DNA from 2 places in the Actinoallomurus bryophytorum genome. Region 1 is predicted to be linked to the other one. Evidence: riboswitches for the same ligand, from Rfam matches in the RefSeq annotation. Region 1 holds a riboswitch; the other holds the start of a gene.
The links. Region 1 has a riboswitch for cyclic di-AMP ahead of FB559_RS28860 (CHAP domain-containing protein). Riboswitches for the same ligand answer to the same signal wherever they lie in the genome.
Positions count from the first base shown of each region.

Region 2: linked by a shared signal. The riboswitch ahead of FB559_RS00940 (C40 family peptidase) and the one ahead of FB559_RS28860 (CHAP domain-containing protein) in region 1 are both predicted to bind cyclic di-AMP.

Region 1 is NZ_VFOZ01000001.1:6,151,990-6,159,226, reverse strand. Features, by position in the region: gene FB559_RS28875 (GAP1-N2 domain-containing protein) at 1-2,064, shown strand, start outside; gene FB559_RS28870 (TRAFAC clade GTPase domain-containing protein) at 2,069-3,772, shown strand; gene FB559_RS28865 (NADP-dependent oxidoreductase) at 3,823-4,752, shown strand; cyclic di-AMP (ydaO/yuaA leader) riboswitch at 5,242-5,392, shown strand; gene FB559_RS28860 (CHAP domain-containing protein) at 5,391-6,356, shown strand; gene FB559_RS28855 (hypothetical protein) at 6,681-7,058, shown strand.
Region 2 is NZ_VFOZ01000001.1:192,981-200,217, forward strand. Features, by position in the region: gene FB559_RS00935 (C40 family peptidase) at 143-1,123, opposite strand; gene FB559_RS00940 (C40 family peptidase) at 1,157-2,065, opposite strand; cyclic di-AMP (ydaO/yuaA leader) riboswitch at 2,198-2,324, opposite strand; gene FB559_RS00945 (hypothetical protein) at 2,512-2,727, opposite strand; gene FB559_RS00950 (NYN domain-containing protein) at 2,765-4,105, opposite strand; gene FB559_RS00955 (DEDD exonuclease domain-containing protein) at 4,273-6,024, shown strand; gene FB559_RS00960 (rhomboid family intramembrane serine protease) at 6,033-6,779, shown strand; gene FB559_RS00965 (Lrp/AsnC family transcriptional regulator) at 6,844-7,131, shown strand.

The DNA of each region.
Region 1 (7,237 bases):
GGCGACGCCTGGCGCAGGGGCGACGTCACGTCGCCGTCCGATCGGTCCTCCGCCGCGCCTGGTGACCGCCGGAGCCGGGCTGGCGGTCCGCCCTCATCGGACGACACCGCCGGCGGTCGGCGGCAGGGTGGTCCCCCGATGCCATTCGGCGGCGTGGAGGACCGGGACCAGGAGAGCGGTACCGGCTCCGCCCGGCCAGGTACCGGCCCTGCCGATCCCCCTCCGAACAATCCGATCTCGACCAGCGGCACCTCGACCAGCGGCACCTCGGCCAGGACGGTGCCCACGGGTGCCAGGTGGATCGGTGGCGCCCTCACCGGCGCGCCCCCGAGCGGTACCCCGTCCATCGGCACCACGCCGGCCGATTCCGCCGGGTCATGTGCCGCTGAGGGCACCCCGACCTCCACCACCCACGGTGCCGTCCGGGCCCGCACCACCTCGTCTGGTGCGCCGCCGACCAGCGCCGACCCACCCGCCATCACCCCAACCGCCATCACCCCAACCGCCATCACCCCAACCACCGTCACCTCAACTACCGTCACCCCGGACGCCGTCACCCCAGCGGCCGTGACCCCATCCGCCATCACCCCAACCACCGCCACCCCGCACGTCGCCACCCCGCACGTCGCCACCCCAACCACCGCCACCCCGGACGTCGTCACCCCACCGGCCGTGACCCCATCCACCGCCACCCCAACCACCACCGGCCCGGTCGGCTACATCTCGGCGACCGTCGACGCCGGGGAGGCGCTGCTCTCTGCGGAGGGGGCCGCGGCGCTGCTCGCGCTCTGCCGGGGTGACACGTCCGTGTCGGCCGACGAGGAGGCGGCCGCGGCGGAGGTCGTACGGCGCGGTGGTGTGCCCGGCTGGGTCTGGCCGGCGGTGTCGGCGGCGCTGCCCGGACTCGGCTTCGAGCTGGCCGTGGCCCTGGCGCACGTCGCACCGGAGATCGCCGAGCACTGCGTCGCGCTCGCGCTCGACGAACCGTCCCTGCGCGACCGGTTGCCGGCGCTCCGGCTGCGCGACGGGCTGCCGTCGCCGTTCCGTGCGGCCGTCGCCGGCGCGTCCGGGCTCGGAGCTCTGGCGGGCGTCGTACGCCTCGCCGACCAGGTGGGCGGCCGGGTCGACAACGACGACGTGACCGCCACGGCCGCCACGTGCGCGCGGCGCGGCGAAGGCGACGTCGCCGCCGCGCTGCGCCGGACCCCCGGCCCCTGGCGCGACGCCATGGTCTCCGGGGTGCTGGCCGGGCTGGAGGCCGCCGAGCCGCGTACCCGCCGTGCCATGCTCACCGCCGAGGCATGCGCCGCCCTCGGCGACCACGACTGGACGCGTGCACCCCGTACCGGGAGCCTCGTCCTGTCCGTCCGCGCCGACCGCCACGACGCCACGGCCGGGCTCGTGGAGCTGGAGCCACACGGCCTGCCGGACATCGAGGAGCTGCTCGACGCGCTCTGGGACGCACCGCCGACGCCGGAGGACTGCCGCCGTCTCGTCGAGCGGCTCGGCCCGGCCATGGCGCGGTTCGGCACGCTGCGGCGGCTGACGCGGCGGGTCTTCGAGAGCGCGCCGCTCGACGCGCCGGAGACCCTGCGTCTCGCCGGGCTGATCCTGGACCGGCTGCCCGAGCTGGCCGAGCTGGCCGGTCCGGCGCGGATCGTCCTCGGGCACGACGCGGCGCTGAGGGCCGAACCCGGACTCGAGGTGGCGCGGCTCCTGGGCCGGATGGATCCGGCCGACCCGCTGACCGCCCGCGCGTACGCGAGCGCGGCCGGGGCGCTCGCGGGACGGTCGGCGCGGGTGCGCGCCGACATCCTGATGACCGCCTCGGATCCCGTACGGGCCGGGCTGACCGCCCACTGGCTCGACACCGACCGGCACGGCCGCGTCGACCTCGCCGAGATCGAGGTGCGCCTGGACCGGGCGCGGACGCCGGTTCCGTGGCTGACCGAGTGGGGGGACGACCTCGGGCGGTTCGCCCGCCGGCACGTCGAGTCGGCGCTCACCGACCGCGACCCGGAGCTGGCCTCGGCCTGGCGGGCGCTGCGACGGCGGGGAGGGTGACGCGATGCCGATCGTCTACGGGCTGGCGGCGCTGTTCTGGGTCGTCCTGCTCGCCGCCGAGTTCGCCGTCCTGGTGCCGGTGGCCATCGCGGTCGCGCTGCTCGGCGGGTTCGGCCTCGGCCTGTACCGCTTCTTCCAGACCGCCTGGCGCACCCTCATCGTCACCGGCGTCGACGGGCCGTCCCCGGTGCCCCGCCCGGCGCCGGGGCCCCCGGACGCCGCGTACCCGCACTACCTCCTCTTCCAGGTGTGGCGTGACGCCTGGAGTCTCGAACGCCACACCGTGCCCTGGTGCGTCACCCAGGCGCGCTGGGCGATCTCCACGCTGACCGACACGCTGCTGCGGGCTCCGCTGGGCCTCGTGCTGTTCCCGGTCTGGCTGGGGTTGTGCGGAGGCATCGCGCTCGGGGCGGTGCCGCTCGCCGTGGCGGCGCTGGCGTTCGGTGTCGCGACCGCGCTGATGGCGGGGGCCGGCCTGGCCGTGTGGTCGGTCTGCGTCGTCGTGCTCGGCGCGGTCGAGCGCGTCTGGATGGCCTACCGCCGCATCCTGATCGCCTGCCCGCACGCCGGGTGCTACCGGCGCTTCGCGCTGCCGGAGTACGCCTGCCCGAACTGCGAGGAACGCCACTCACGGCTCGTACCCGGGCGGCTGGGCGCCTTCCGGCACGTGTGCCGCTGCGGCACACGGCTGCCGACGACGATCCTGCTCGGCCGGTTCCGCCTCGGCGCGTACTGCCCGCACTGCCACCGGCGGCTGCCCGGCCGGATCGGGCGGGCGCGGGTCGAGCCGCTGCCGTTCGTCGGCGGACCGGCGGCCGGCAAGACCACTCTGATGTTCCTTGCCGTACGCGCGCTGCGCGCGAGCGCCGCCGGAGCCCACGGCCGGGCCGAGTTCGTGGAGGCGCGGGACGCCCGCGCGTACGCCGGGGCCATCGCGGAGCTCGACCGCGGCGAACGGCTCGCCAAGACCGGCCCGGAGCTGCCGGTGGCCACGATGCTCGACCTGACCCTGCCCGCCGCCCACCGGATCCTGTACCTGTTCGACCCGGCCGGCGAGCTGCACACAGGCGCCACCCACGTCGAGCGGCTGCGCTACCTCGATCACGGTGAGGCGCTGCTGTTCGTCATCGACCCGTTCGCCCTGCCCGAGCTGCGCCTCGCGCTCTCCACCGACGAGCGGCGGCTGGTGCAGGAGGCGACCGCGACCTCGGACGAGGATCCGGCCGACACCCTGCAGCGCCTGCTCGCCGAGCTGCGGTCCCGCGACGACCAAGGGCGGCAGCGGCGCATCGCCGTCGTGGTGACCAAGGCCGACGTGCTGCGCCGTACCTCGGCCGGCCGCGGGCTCGACGGCGACGCGCGCGGGTGGCTCGAGGGACTCGGCCTCGGGAACACCATACGTACGCTCGAGCGCACCGCGGGCGAGGTCCGTTACTTCGCGTCGGGGCTGGACAGCCCGCCCTCCGCCCTGGCGGACCTGTTCGGCTGGGCCGCCGGGCTGCCGCTGGGCGCCCAGGCGGACCCGGCGTTCGACGACCGGCCGACGACGGACGAGCTACGCGAGCCCTGGCCGATCGCGGGCCGGCCGGCCGAGCAGATCCCGTCCGGGCACCGGTTCGGCCGGCGCGCGTTGCTCGCCTCCCTCACCGTCCTGGGCCCGGTCACGATGATCCTTTTCGGGCTGTCCGTGTACGCGCGGTTCCGCTGAGGCCGCACCCCCGAGGTGAACTTCCGTCTCCGGCGGGTAACGGTCAAAGTGTGAAAGCCATCGTGATGAACGAATACGGCGGCCCGGACGTGCTGAAACTCACCAATGACGCACCCGAGCCCAAGGTCGGTCCGGACTCTGTCCTCGTACGCGTCAAGGCGGCCGGGGTGAACCCGGTGGACGGGAAGATCCGGGAGGGCCGGATGGACGGGCTCTTCCAGACCGACTTCCCGGTCATCCCGGGCTGGGACCTCTCGGGCGTGGTCGAACGCGTCGGCGCGGCGGTCAGCGAGTTCTCCCCCGACGACGAGGTCATCGGGTACGTCCGCGAGGACCATGTTGGCCGCGGCACGTACGCCGAGCTCGTGGCCGCTCCCGTACGCACGCTCGGGCGCAAGCCCGGACGGATGTCCTGGGCCGAGGCCGCCGGGCTGCCGCTCGCCGGGCTCACCGCGTACCAGGCGCTCACGAAGGCGCTCGGGGTGAACGAGGACGACACGGTGCTCATCCACGCCGCGAGCGGTGGCGTCGGCTCGTTCGCGGTGCAGATCGCCGTCGCGAAGGGCGCGCAGGTCATCGGTACCGCCAGTCCGGACAACCATGACTATCTACGCAAGCTCGGCGCCGAGCCGCTGGCGTACGGCGACGGCCTCGCCGACCGGGTACACCGGATCGCGCCCGGCGGAGTGTCCGTGGCGCTCGACCTCGTCGGCGGCGAGGCGCTGGAGATCACGCCGGACCTGCTGACACCCACCGGCCGATGGGCGTCGACCGTCGATCCGTCGGTGACCGAACGCGGCGGCCGATACGTCTTCGTCCGACCCGATATGACCAATCTGTCCGCGCTAGCGAGCCTCGTCGACGACGGAAGACTGACCGTCTCCATCGCGAAGACGTTCCCGCTTGCCGACGCCGGAGAGGCGCAGCGGCTTTGTGCCTCTGGTCATACCCGAGGGAAGATCGTACTGGAGATGGATTAGCACTGGTGAGGCGGGGGTCCGGGCACCGCGTTCCGGACTCCGCCCGCAGGTAATTAACCCCGAAATCCGAGGGTCCGAAGCCCTCGGCGCACCCCGAGCCGCCGCCTCGGTGAAGTGTGGTTGATTGGTCGCGTTTTGTAGTGAGTTATGTGCGTATGGTGCACGCCTCCGACAGCTTCCCGACCCACGGGCTGAACCGCCACACCTCCCCCCATACCGGTCGACTCGGCCGGTCTGCGACCCCGTCTTGGAAGTCGTTGTGACGCTACGCTGTGCGCCTGGAGTCCGTTCCCCTCTCGCCGAGGGTTGCTACATTTTCGCAGGTGAGATCGGTTATTAAGTTGTTGCTCGCCGAGCGGCCACGGCACTTGGTTACACTGGGTAAGTAGTTCGCTCCAGACTTTCCCCTCCGAACGCGTTGCCGTTCTCGCGAAACTTCCGATACATTGCGCCGTAATCGGGCTGTGACTTACCTCCACCCGGGAGGTGACAGACCGACCGCCGAATCCCGGCTGTACCCCCAGTGCAGCGGGAACCGGGGACCCACGAAGTCCCTTGGGGTGAATCCGTACTCGTACGGTAGGGCTCCTCCTGGCCCGAACCCGTCAGCTAACCCGGTAGGCGGCCTAAGGGGAGACATGGATCCAATAGGGCAAAAGCTCCTGCATGTCGCGAAGGACCAGCTCGGCTATACCGAGAAGGCCAGCGGCTACACGAAGTACGGCGACTGGTACGGCAAACACGTCGACAAGGACGCCGCGTTCAAGACCGCTCCCTGGTGCGACATGTTCCTCGCCTGGGCGGCCGACAAGGCCGGAGTCGAAGACTGGGCGGGCGAGTTCGCCTCGACGCCCCAGCACGCGAACTTCTTCAAGAAGCACAAGGCCTGGGGTCACCACCCCGAGCCGGGCGCCATCGTCTTCTTCTCGTGGAACGGCGGGAAGAGCGTCGGCGACATCGAGCACGTGGGCATCGTCGAGTCCGTGCACGGCCGCACGCTGCACACCATCGAGGCCAACCACAACGACCACCTCGGCCGCGCCACGCGTGACGTCAGCCAGGTCGTGGGTTACGGCTACCCCTCGAAGGTGAAGGTCAAGGCGGCACCGGCCGACCAGAAGTACGTGCCCAAGCACTCCGCTCCGCCCCCGTCGGCCGAGGCCCTCACCCAGCAGCCGGGCACACCGCAGTCCGAATTGCAGACGACCGCGCAGCACGACTCCGCGCCGCCGCTGCCGGACCAGCAGGCCGCCCTCACGGGGTTGCTGGCCGTCGTGGTGTTCGGCACGGTGGCACTGGCGCTGAGCAAGTCCAAGGTCCGCGTCCCCATGCCGGCGGCGCCGAACGTACGCGTCCGCAAACGCGGCAAGCACCACCGCACACCCGTGGAGCTGCCCGCCGAGGTCAGCGTGGCCGATCTGGACCTCGCCGAGTCCAGTACGACGATCATGCCGATCCTGTCGGCAGAGGCCGCCGCACTGGCCGAGGACAAGGAGTTCTGGGGCAAGATCACCGAGCTGGAGGAGGACGTCGAGCTGGCGTTCTGGGACACCCTCCACACGGCACTGTCCCAGCCGAGCTCCGCAGAGTCCCTCAACGTGTGAACCCGAGCGGGCCCTCCTCACGACGAGGAGGGCCCGCTCAGTTCTGACAGGCACCGGCGACGAGCCCGCGGCTCCCTCGCGTGAACGCACGCGCCACCGAGGCATCGACGACGCGGCGTCCATCCACGCGCTCCGGCCGAGTGGCCGTCGCCTCCTGACCGACGAGCAGGCGCTGCGGCTCCCGAGAAATGCGGAACCCGATTTATGGGGCTCGCCGCTGGATTCTCCAAGGTGGGTAGTGCGGAGAGGGATGGCGCGTTCCCGCGCCTCCACACACCCGCGGACCATCAGGATGCGGCCTCCGATCCCGATGCCGGCGAACGCATGTTGCGCCATCTCGCGCGGTGTCCCTATCCGTTCGGGTGGCAGGCACTGGCCCGCAATCCGCGTACGCCCGCGTATCTGCTCGGTGAGCTCTGCTCGCGGCGCGACAGCACGTGGAACGGCAACCGGTTGCTGCGGCTGGTGGTCGAGCACCCCAACGCCGATCGCGCGGTTCTGCTCGGCGTGCTGGACGAGCTCGGAAACCGGCTGCGGACGTCGACGAGCCGGCCGTACGCGGCCGTACTTCTGCTCGCGGGCCGGCCGGAGCTCATGCCGGATGAGGTGCGACATCTGGCGGCGCTGCCGGGCGCGTCAGCGCGTATGCGAGGCGGCCTCAGGCGCCGCCTCGCCCGGCGGGAGTCCACGAGTGGCGGATGAGTCTTCACCCGAGGGCCTGAGCCCTCCTCCGGCCGTGGATGCGCCCCGGTCGTTCCGGACGGGACCTTTCTCCTGTTCTCGTGCTGCCGTTGATGATCGGCGGCCTCCAGAGCGTCCTGACGCCGCGTGCGACCGGCAGGGCGCATGTACGAAACGACGGTGGATACACCCCACCAAAA
Region 2 (7,237 bases), 6.0 Mb from region 1:
GCGATGCGGTGCATGGGACGTACCGCACATTCGCCGCACGCTAGCAAGACCGCATGGCATCGGCAAATTTGCGGCAAAAGCGTGGCGGCGCAATCACATAACGTGAATTGCGCCGCCCGCCATTATGAGATCTACGTCTCTGTCAGACGAGACGCCCGGCACCGTAGTAAACGGAGCTGTAGTACGCGTCACTCAGACTGGCGATCTTCACGACGTCGCCGGTGTGCGGGGCCTCGATGAACTTCCCGTTGCCGACGTACATGCCTACGTGATCGTTGTTGCTGAAGAACACCAGGTCACCCGGCTGCAGATCGGCCTTGGCGATCCGCCTGCTCGCGCTGTACTGGTTGGGCACGTAGTGGTTGATATTGATGCCGATCTGCTTGTAGGCCATCATCGTCAGCCCGGAGCAGTCGAAGGAGTTCGGACCGGCGGCACCGAACACATAGGGCTTGCCGAGCTGGGCGCAGGCGTACCGCAGCACGGTCTCGGCCCGGCCGGTGGCCAGGATCGAGCAGTTCGCCTTGGAGCTGCCCGGGTCGATGTTGCTGCCGAGCCTGTTGATCAGCGTCAGCTGCTTCCTGATGGCCGTGTTGGCCGCCGCACGCTGCTTGTCGGCCTGCGTCTTCTGCTGGGCGAGCTGCTCGGCCGCCTGCTGGGCCAGCGCCTTCTGCCGCTCCAGCCGCTGCGCCGACGCCAGGAACTGGGTCAGCTCCGCGGCACGGTTGTTGGAGACCTGGGTGAAGGCCGTCATCTGGTCGAGCACGGCCGACGGGTCCTTGGCCGAGAGCAGGTCCGGGACCGAGCCGGCCTCGCCTCCGGTCTTGTACGCCGCCGCGGCCAGCTGAGCCACCCTGACGTGCAGCTGCTCGAACGTGGCCTTCTCGGTCGTGACGGAGGAGTTCAGGGCCTTCAGACGGCTCTGAGCGGCCTGCCAGTCCTCCTTGGCCTTGTTGTACTGGTTTCCGAGCTTGTCGACCTGGTCGTTGAGCTGAACGAGCTGCTTCTTCGCGGCACTCAGCGATGGAGTGGGCTTGGCCTCCGCGACGGTGGCGGGCATCACGAGCCCGGCCACCACGGCTGCTCCGGCGGTACCGACGAACCAACGACTGGTCTTGGACATGCTTGTACGCTTCATCTCCACTTTGACGGCTCCCTACGGACGGCCCGCGCCGTAATAGGCGGAGCTGTAGTAGCCGCTCAGGCTCTCGATCTGGACGACCGTGCCGGTGTGCGGTGCGTGCATGAACTGGTTGTTGCCGACGTAGATGCCCACGTGGTTCAGGCTGTCGAAGAACACCAGGTCGCCGGGCTGCAGGTCCGAGCGCGCCACACGGCGGGTTGCGTTGTACTGGTCGGGCACGACGCGGGGAAGGCTGACGCCGGCGTGGCGCCAGGCCATCATCACGAGTCCCGAGCAGTCGAAGCCGGAGCTGTACGGGCCGGTGCCGCCATAACGGTAGGGGGCACCCTTCTGCTCGTACGCGTACTCGAGGGCGAGGCGGGCACTGCCGGACGCCGGTCCGGTGTAGGTGCCGCCGTGGCCGCCGGAGGAGGAGACACCACCGCCGAGCCTGTTGACCAGCGACCGCTGCTGGCCGGCCTTCTTCTTGAGGCTGGCGAGCTGCTTCTGCTCGGACTTGAGCTTGGCGTTCAGGTCGTCGGCGGCCTGCTGCGCCTGCGCCTTCTGGCGCTGCAGCAGCTGGGCGGCGTTGAGGAACTGAGTGACCTCACTCGACCGGTTGCGCGCGACCTGCGTGAACACCGAGATCTGGTCCAGGACGTCCGCGGGGTCGCTCGACGACACGAGGGCCGGAATGTCGCCGGACTGGCCGCTCTTGTAAGCGGCGGCGGCGAGCTGCACGACCCGTATACGGAGCTGCTCGTACGTCTTCTTGTCTTGGCTGACCGATTTGTTCAGCGCGTCGAGCTTTTTCTTGGCGGCCTGTCGTTCTTCTTTGGCCTTGTTGTAAATATTGTCCTGATGGTCGACCTGAGAGTTCAGCTTCTTGAGCTTGGCCTGACTCTCTTTCAGTGATGGCTTCGGTGCTGCCTGCGCGGGCATGACAGGCACGATCAGCGCCGTGGAAGCCGCTACGCACAGGGTCGTGAGGGCTCGAAGCCCAACCCTGCCTCCTGGCAGCCAGCCACCGGCACTACTGCCGGCACTGCGCTTTGTGGCCACGATTGCGGCACGCCCCTCTCCCAAGGACCGCCTACCGGGTTAGCTGACGGATTCGGGCGTGGAAGTCGCCCTACGGAGCAGATGCGCTCCGATTCACCCCTGGAACCTGGTTCCCCGGCTCGTACGGCCAAAGGGAGACCACCATCGACGGAGGTCTCCTCGTATGCCGTAGCGACTCGGCGGGAGCCCGTCGCCGTCGCCTGGGGGGCGACGAACGAGCGACTGACTCAGGGCGCGAGACTAGTCAAGTATCACCCTGGTAACAACCGCTTCTACGGGAAAAACTCCAATTCCCGTCAATAGCGCAACAGCGTGCGCACGTGCGACTACGAGGCGCGCTCATCGGAGATCGTCAGCCGCAGAGGCGGCAACATGCCGCCTTCGGCGAGAACATCCAGCGCACGGCGCTCTCCGTCGCCGATCTCCACCGCCTCGAACGGCGCGCCGAGCATTGCGGACACTACGCAGTCGGCGCAGCCGACGTTGCGTACCTCACACTTTTCGCAGTCGATGAGCATGGTGTCTCCTCGTGTCGACGTCATGACACAGACGCTAGAAGGAGGCACCGACAGAAACGCGTCAGGTGCGGCTGAGCCGTCTCAGCAGCAGCGATGCCGGGGCCGGGCGGGCGTCGGCGCGGCGGGCCGAGTCGCAGACCTCCTGGTCGGAGGAGATGACCACCACCGCCCGGCCGCCCGGCTCCGCGCGTACGAGCTGGCCGATGAGATCGTCGGCGGTCTGCCCCGGCGCGCTGAACAACACGCGTACGCCGCGTGGCGCCTGCACCGCGACCGGAGCGTCCAGCTCCGCGCCGTCGAAGACCACGGTCACCTCCGCCTTGGTCTGGGCGTGCAGGACGCCGACGCCGGAGATGAGCCGGGACCGCTGGTCGGACAGCGGGATGTCGCCGTAGCCGGTCTTGGTGACGTTGTAGCCGTCGATGATGAGGTGCACCTGCGGCAGCATGAGGAGCTGGTCGAGCAGTGCCGGGTCGCTGTCGGCGAGGGCACGCCCCGGGAGCGTGCGGTGCCCGGGCTGCTGCGGCGCGACGGCGCCGACGCTGTCGGCCGGGCGGGTGATCCCCGTCGGCAGCCCGATCTCCTCCCGCAGCCCCTTGGTCGCGTCGGTGAGGGCGTCGAGGAGCACCCGCAGCCGCGTCTCGTCGAGGTTGCGTCCCTCGCGTGCGGCCCGGCGGGTGTTCTCCACCGCGGACTCGGCCTGGGAGAGCCTGGCGCGCAGTCGGCGCAGCTCCGCCTCTGTCGCCGCGCCCGCGGCCGCCGCACCGGCCCGCTCCTCGCCGGCCTGGCGGTCCAGCTCCTCGGCGCGCGCGTGCTCGCGCTTGGCGCGGGTGCGGCTCTCGTGCAGCTTCTTGCGGAGCTCGGCGTTCTCGGCGCGCGAGCTGCGCAGCTCGGTACGCAGCTTGTCGATCTCTTCGGTGCGTGTCGCCTTGGCCGCGGCGATCTGCTCCTGCAGCTCGGCCAGCTTGCGGATCGTCTCGGCCTCGTCGGCCGCGAGCGCGGAGCGTTCGAGATCGCGGCGTGCCGTCTCGACCCGCTCCGGCCAGCCCGGTGGCCGGATGAGGTAGGCGAGGGCCGCGACGTTCACCGGGTCGGCCGCCGCCGGCACCGTGCCCGAGTCGAGCGCGGCGGCGAGCTCGGGCTGGCCCTCGCGTACGACCTCGGCGACGCGTTCGCGGAAGTCGGTGTCCTTTTCCAGCTGGGTGGCGATCGGGGTGGCCGCCAGCCTGGCCCTGCGGCGTGGCTCGAACCGGGCGACGCGCCGCAGCGGCGCGGGGATCTCGTCCGCCCGGAGTGCGCCGACCACTTCGGCGGCGAGCTCGACCACGCGCTGCCGGACGGCCTCTGGCAACGGTTGATCGAGCTGTTCGCCCGGGCCGGTGTCGATGATCTGTCTCCTCACGCATGAGCCGGTCGCGGGCCCCGGAAACGTGCCACCGGCGGCCCCTACCCCCGTCGCTGCCCAGCGTAGACGGCACGGCACCCGGGAGTAGGTGATCCGCCGACGAATGACCTCGGTGTTCCCCCGCACGCCGTGCATTGTCGGTGGCCACCCGTACGGTGCGTGCCATGGCCTCCGAAGGTCCTGCCGTGCAGGGCACCCTCGACGATCTCGGCACGCCTCTGATCGGTGTCACGTTCGTGATCGTCGACCTGGAGACCACCGGCGGCTCGGCGCACGACTCCGCCATCACCGAGATCGGCGCCGTGAAGGTCCGCGGAGGAGAGATCCTGGGCGAGTTCGGCACGCTCGTCGACCCGGGCCAGGAGATCCCGCCGTTCATCACGGTGCTGACCGGCATCACCCAGCAGATGGTCATCGCCGCGCCGCGCATCGACGAGGTGCTCCCGGCCTTCCTGGAGTTCGCCCGCGGAGCCGTGCTGGTGGCGCACAACGCACCCTTCGACATGGGCTTCCTCAAGGCCGCCTGCGCCGCGCAGGGACGCCCCTGGCCCGCACCCGCCGTCGTCGACACCGCCGACCTGGGGCGCCGCCTCCTCACCCGCGACGAGGTGCCCAACTGCAAGCTCTCGACCCTCGCCCGCTTTTTCCGCGCCACCACCGAGCCCTGCCACCGCGCGCTCTCGGACGCGCGGGCGACGGTCGACGTGCTCCACGGGCTGCTGGAGCGGGCCGGCGCGTTCGGCGTCGAGTCCCTCGAGGAGCTGACGAGCTTCGCCCGTGCCCCCACGCCGGAGCAGAAGCGCAAGCGCCACCTGGCCGACGCGGTGCCGGCCGCGCCGGGCGTCTACATCTTCGAGGACGTGCGCGGCGAGCCGCTCTACGTCGGAAAGAGCGGGCGCCTGCGCACACGCGTCAAGTCCTACTTCACGGCCTCGGAGACCCGCCGGGGCGTCCGCGAGATGATCGGCATCGCCGAACGCGTCCGCACGATCGTGTGCGCGAGCGCGCTGGAGGCCGAGGTGCGCGAGCTGCGCCTCATCGCGGCCCACAAGCCGCGCTACAACCGCCGCTCCCGCCATCCCGAGCGCGCCGTGTGGCTCAAGCTGACCGCCGAGGTGTTCCCCCGGCTGTCCATCGTCCGCGAGGTGCGCGACGACGGCGGCTCCTACCTCGGCCCGTTCGGCAGCACCCGGGTCGCCGAGGAGGCACGCGCGGCCGTGCACGACGCCGTCCCGCTGCGCCAGTGCACCCAGCGGCTGACGCTCCGCGTGATCTCCGAGGGCCGGGCGAGCACCTGCGCCCTCAGCGAGCTCGGCCGGTGCGGCGCGCCCTGCGAGGGACGCCAGAGCCCCGACACCTACTCCGAGCACGCCGCGTACGCCCGCGCCATCCTGACCGGCGACGTACGCCCCGTCGTGGCCGCCGCACGCACCCGCATCGACCGGCTCTCCGAACAGCTCCGTTACGAGGAGGCGGCGGCGCTCCGCGACCGCCTGGCGGCCTTCGTGCGGGGCGCGGCGCGCTGCCAGCGCCTGTCCGCCCTCGCGGGGATCGCCCAGCTCGTCGCGGCCCGCCCCGCGTTCGACGGCGGCTGGGAGCTGCACGTCGTACGGCACGGCCGGCTCGCCGCCGCCGGCACCGTCCCGCCGCACGCCCATCCGGTTCCCTACGTCCAGGCCCTCGTCGCCACCGCCGAGACCGTACGCCCCGGTCCCGGCGCCGCCCCGCGCGCCTCCGCGGAGGAGATGGAGTGCGTCCTGCGCTGGCTCGACTCCCCCGGCGTACGCCTCGTCGAGGTGGACGGCACCTGGAGCTGCCCGGCACACGGCGCCGAGAGCGTGCGCCGCTGGATCGAGGCCGCTTATCGGGAGACCGATTCCCGTAAGGTTGACCGCGCCGGTCGGCCGATGCGTTAGGAGCAGGGGTGGCGCTGCCGCTTTATGACAACCAGCCCACTCGGCGTGCTCCGCTGGTCACCTATCTCCTCATCGCCGCCAACGTGGTCGTCTTCCTGCTGTCGCCGGTCGCCTCGATCGGCCACCAGAACGAAACGGACGGCCAGCGCAAGTGCGAGCAGGTGACGTTCCTGCTCAAGTACGGCGCGATCCCCAAGGAGATGGTCGACAACCGGGCGGAGCCGATGCCCGCGGAGGTCGCGGAGGCCTGCCACCCGAAGCCCTTCCACAAGCGGCCGTGGCTCTCCGCGCTGTCGTCGATGTTCCTGCACGGCGGCGTGGCCCACATCCTGGGCAACATGGTCTACCTGTTCGTCTTCGGCGCGGCCACCGAGGACCGGCTGGGGCGGCTGCGGTTCCTGGTCTTCTACCTGCTGGTGGGCTACATCGCGGCGTACGGCTTCGCGCTGACCTACCCGGGTTCCCTGACCCCGCTGGTCGGCGCCTCGGGCGCGATCGCGGGCGTGCTGGGCTCCCACCTGGTGCTGTATCCCCGGTCGAGGACGATCACGCTGGTCCTGTCCTTCATCCCGTTCCGGCTGCCGTCGTGGGTGCTGCTGGCGCAGTTCTTCGTACTCCAGTGGTTCAGCCTCGGCGACCAGAGCCAGACGGCGTACGTCGCGCACATCTACGGCTTCGTGGCCGGCATGATCTGCGGCCTGCTCGTACGCCGAGGCGGCTTCGCCCGCAAGTCGGCGGCACTGAGCTGGCAGTGATCCACGCTGGACTAGGCTTTCGGCACAGCCCTGAGGCCGACGCCACCCATCGCAGGAGGACCTCGTGATCACCGCCATCGTGCTCATCAAGGCCGACGTCTCACGCATCCCCGAGGTGGCCGAGACCATCGCCGGCCTCACGGGGGTAAGCGAGGTCTACTCGGTCACGGGTGAGTTCGACCTGGTCGCCCTGGTCCGCGTACGACAGTACGAACAGATCGCCGACGTCATCCCGGGCGGCCTCAACAAGGTCGACGGCGTGACCCACACGGAAACCCACATCGCCTTCCGCACGTACTCCCAGCACGACCTCGAAGCCGCCTTCTCCCTGGGCCTCCCGAGCGCCGACTGACCCACGCCCGGGGCGGTGCGTGAGGGGCCCTAAGGACGCCACTGCGGGCGAGCGACCGCGTCCGAGATGACGGACCGGCGTGGGGGGCTCAGCACGCCGGAGCGAC